One region of the Streptomyces sp. NPDC030809 genome, then DNA from elsewhere that is predicted to be linked to it. Evidence: riboswitches for the same ligand, from Rfam matches in the RefSeq annotation. Region 1 holds a riboswitch; the other holds the start of a gene.
The links. Region 1 has a riboswitch for cobalamin ahead of ACZ407_RS19645 (cobalamin biosynthesis protein). Riboswitches for the same ligand answer to the same signal wherever they lie in the genome.

Region 1 (2,186 bases):
GCGCGCGCTCATCTCGCCGACCGGCTTGCCCAGCAGCACCACCTGGCTGCTGCGGTCGCTGCCCGGCTTGAGCAGCACCGGGTTCATCAGCGCGGTCGGCTCCACCCGGGCCGCCTGGGCCTGCATCGCCTGGGCCCGGCCGATCTCTGCGCCCTCGCGGGTCACGAAGGAGTTGAGCGACATGTTCTGGGCCTTGAAGGGGGCCACCTTGACCCCCTGGCGGGCCAGCCAGCGGCAGATGCCCGCGGTGACCACGCTCTTGCCCGCGTCCGAGGTGGTGCCGGCGACCAGCAGACCGCCCCCCAGTGCCCCCGTGCTCATCGGCGTCCCTTCCGTGCGTAGGAGACGAGCGAGCGGCCCGCCACGCAGGCGCCCAGCGCGAGCCAGGTCACCCGCCGGGAGAGCCGTACCGCCCGTTCGATGTCGGCGACTTCGACCGGCCGGCCCGCCGCGCCGTTGAGCACCGCCCGGTGCTCGACCCGGCCCGCATACGCGAGGGTGCCGCCCATCCGGACGCCGAGGGCGCCGGCGAAGGCGGACTCCACCGGGCCGGCGTTGGGGCTCGGGTGCTTGTGCGCGTCGGCCCGCCAGGCCCGGACCGCCCCCCGACGGTCCGGGCCCGCCAGTACGGCCGCGGCCGCGGTGAGCCGGGCGCCCGGCCAGCCGGCCAGGTCGTCCAGGCGGGCGGAGGCCCAGCCGTAGCGCAGGTACCGGGGGGACTTGTGGCCGACCATCGCGTCGAGCGTGTTGACGGCGCGGAAGGCGAGCAGTCCGGGGACCCCGCCGAGGGCTCCCCACACGAGTGCGCCGACCACGGCGTCGGAGGTGTTCTCGGCCACGGACTCGACCACGGCGCGCGCGATCTGCTGCTCGTCGAGGGAGTGCGGGTCGCGCCCGCACAGGTGCGGCAGCCGCTCCCGGGCCACCTCCCCGTCCCCGGCCGCCAGCGCCCCGCCGATGGCCCGGGCCTCCCGGCCCAGCGAGGTGCCGCCGACGACGGTCCAGGTGGCGGCGGCGGTCAGGGCGATCCGCAGGGCGGCCGGCCGGCGGCGCACGGCGCGGGCGCCCAGTGCTCCGAGGGCGGCCGCGCCCCCGGCGCAGACCAGGGTGTGCAGGGCGCCGCGGGCGCGCTGCTCGTGGGGCGCGTCCTTCCACAGGACGCCTTCCACGGCGGCGGCGGCACGGCCGAAAGCGGCGACGGGGTGCCCGCGGCGCGGATCGCCCAGGATCCGGTCGCCGATCAGCCCGGCCGCCGCGCCGTACGCGAAAACGCGATCGGCACGCATGGCGTGTATGTCCTCACTCAGGGTCCGCGCCCTGGTTCGACGTGACCGGCGGTGAGAGTCTCCTGGCTCCCGGATCGGCTGTTCCCCCGGCCTTCCAGCCCCGCGGGGCCGTGACGCACGGTGGGGGAGAGCTCCCCGGTGACAGTGGCGGGACCGCGCCGGATTCGCACCGGACTTCCTCTCCTGCCGCCGTGTTGGCCCGGGCAGTCCACCACGCACCGCAATGGCCCGTCAACTCGCCGTTGACCTGCGAAGGCGCAGTGTGCGCAGGCCCACAGCCGGACCGCGGCCGGACGGCGACGGGGGCGCACACCGGCCCTGCGGTGCGCTCCCCGCGGGTACGCGAAAGCTCCCCCGGAGGAGTCCTCAGGGGGAGCTTCCGCGGTCGTCAGCTGACGATCAGGTAGATCCCGTAGGCCACGGCCGCGGCGCAGAGCGCGAAGGCGGCGTAGGCACCGGTGCGGGCGACGGTGGCGGTGCCGCCCTGCTCGACGGCGGCCTCGTGCTTCGAGAGGCCGACGAGGCCGATGGTGAAGAGGGCCACGAGGGCCACGGTGGCGCCGAGGCTGACTCCGAAGACGGAGCCGAGAGCTGCCCAGTCGATCTTCATGCTGCTGATCCTCTGTTCTGGTCCGGCCGTCAGACCGCGGCGGCCGGGGCGGCCGGGGTCTCGCCGTGGGCGGGGGCCGGGGCCGGGATGGTGGCCTTCAGGTCCTCGTCGGTGACGGCGGCGGTGGTGCCCGCCGGGGGCGGGGTGACGGCCGCGATGGCGGTGGTGACCACGCCGGGGGTCTCGTCGTCCGTGTCGGTGTCGTTCACGTTGTGGTGGTCGACGACCTGGCGGCGCGAGATCCGCCAGATGGCGAAGCAGGAGCCGACGAGGAAGACGGTGACGGCGAT
Region 2 (2,186 bases), on a different contig from region 1:
GTGGACGGGGTCCTGTCCGCCCTCTTCGCCCTGCTGATCGTGGTCGTGCTGGCGGACGCCGCCCGGGTCTGCATCAAGGCCGTCCGCAGCCCGGAGTCGGTCCGGCTGCACGAGACCCCGTACACCCGCTCCGCGATCGTGGCCCCGGCCGGGCTCCTGCCCACCGAGGAGGAGCGGGCCGAACTGGCCGCCGCCGGCCTGGACTCGGGCGGGGGCCGGCAGCGGGAGTCCGTGGCGCCGTGAGCGCCCGCGCACTCCTCGCCCGGATCCGCTTCTACGTCCGCGAGTTCTCCGGCGAGGCGGCCTACGACCGTTACGTCGCCCACACCCGCGGACACGACCCGCAGGCGCCCGTCCTGAGCCGGCGGGCGTTCGAACGGGCCCGCACGGACGCCCGCGAGGGGGACCCCCGCGAGGGCTTCCGCTGCTGCTGAACCCCCTCCCCGCCCCGTACGAAGGGCCCCGCCGCACCCGGCGGGGCCCTTCGCCGTACCCGCCCCGAGCCGGTCAACGGGCCCTTCCGGAACAGGCCGTGCTCACGTACAGCCCCCAGGCGAAGGCGTAGCGCAATCAGCCGGACACAACATCTAGGGGGTCGCACACGAGGCTGCCCCCACATGTATGCTCGTCCTCGCTGTCGTCGCAGGGGAATCCGGTGGGAATCCGGAACTGTCCCGCAACGGTATGAGATGCACTGATCTGTGCGATGCGAGTCCGAAGACCTGCCGACAGCGCACCCGGGTCGACCGAGCCGGGTCCAGACACGTCCGGGTCTCGCGGGTTGGGCCGGCGGACGCCATGCGGAGACGCGCTGCCCGCCCTGCCACGGGCCGCCGCGCGCCCCCTTCCGCGTGCGCGCTCGCACCCCGCCCCGAAGGCAACGGGCCGAGCGAGGGAGAGCCCCCACCGTGACCATCGCGCCTTCCGCACCGCGCGCCGAGTCCGACCAGCCCGAGGCCGAAGGCCCCGGCGCCGCGCTGCTGCGCACCCTCACCGACCTCACCGCCGACCTGCCCGACACCGACCCCGGCCGGGTGGCCGCCGCCGCCCTGCGCGGCCGCAGCGCCGACGCGGACGAGGCCGAGCTGCGCGGGCTTGCCACCGAGGCGGCCGCGGGGCTCATCTCCGAGGACCCGGCGTACTCCAAGCTCGCCGCCCGCCTGCTCACCCTCGCCATCGCGGAGGAGGCCGCCGGTCAGGGCGCGACCTCCTTCTCGGCCTCCGTCGCCACCGGCCACGCCGAGGGCCTGATCGCCGACCGCACCGCGGAGTTCGTCCGCGCCCACGCGGCCCGGCTGGACGCCCTGGTCGAGCAGTCCCTCGCGGAGGGGGCCGACGACCGCTTCGGCTTCTTCGGCCTGCGCACCCTGCACAGCCGCTACCTGCTGCGCCACCCGATCACCCGGCAGGTCGTCGAGACCCCGCAGCACTTCATGCTGCGCGTGGCCTGCGGCCTGGCCGAGGACGAGTCGGTGCGCGCGGTGGAGGAGGTGGCCTCGCTGTACCGGCTGATGAGCCGCCTGGACTACCTGCCGTCCTCCCCCACCCTCTTCAACTCCGGCACCCGGCACCCGCAGATGTCCTCCTGCTACCTGCTGGACTCCCCGCTGGACGAGCTGGACTCGATCTACGACCGCTACCACCAGGTGGCGCGCCTGTCGAAGCACGCGGGCGGCATCGGCCTGTCCTACTCGCGCATCCGCGCCCGCGGTTCGCTGATCCGCGGCACCAACGGCCACTCCAACGGCATCGTCCCGTTCCTGAAGACCCTCGACGCCTCCGTGGCCGCGGTGAACCAGGGCGGCCGCCGCAAGGGCGCCGCCGCCGTGTACCTGGAGACCTGGCACGCGGACATCGAGGAGTTCCTGGAGCTGCGGGACAACACGGGCGAGGACGCCCGCCGCACCCACAACCTCAACCTCGCGCACTGGATCCCGGACGAGTTCATGCGCCGCGTGAACGCCGACGGCGAGTGGTCGCTGTTCTCCCCGTCCGACGTGCCCGAGCTGGTCGACCTGTACGGCGACGAGTTCGACGAGGCGTACCGCAAGGCCGAGGCGGCAGGCCTGGCCAAGAAGTCCATGCCGGCCCGCGAGCTGTACGGCCGCATGATGCGCACCCTCGCGCAGACCGGCCAGGGCTGGATGACGTTCAAGGACGCCTCCAACCGGACCGCGAACCAGACC

Region 2: another riboswitch for cobalamin. It lies ahead of ACZ407_RS21750 (ribonucleoside-diphosphate reductase subunit alpha); the one in region 1 lies ahead of ACZ407_RS19645 (cobalamin biosynthesis protein).

What each region holds. Positions count from the first base shown of each region.
Region 1 is NZ_JBVIDV010000014.1:65,198-67,383, reverse strand. Features, by position in the region: gene ACZ407_RS19650 (cobyric acid synthase) at 1-321, opposite strand, end outside; gene ACZ407_RS19645 (cobalamin biosynthesis protein) at 318-1,286, opposite strand; cobalamin riboswitch at 1,343-1,466, opposite strand; gene ACZ407_RS19640 (hypothetical protein) at 1,675-1,896, opposite strand; gene ACZ407_RS19635 (inorganic phosphate transporter) at 1,926-2,186, opposite strand, start outside.
Region 2 is NZ_JBVIDV010000016.1:101,049-103,234, reverse strand. Features, by position in the region: gene ACZ407_RS21760 (carbon starvation CstA family protein) at 1-243, shown strand, start outside; gene ACZ407_RS21755 (YbdD/YjiX family protein) at 240-434, shown strand; cobalamin riboswitch at 622-744, shown strand; gene ACZ407_RS21750 (ribonucleoside-diphosphate reductase subunit alpha) at 909-2,186, shown strand, end outside.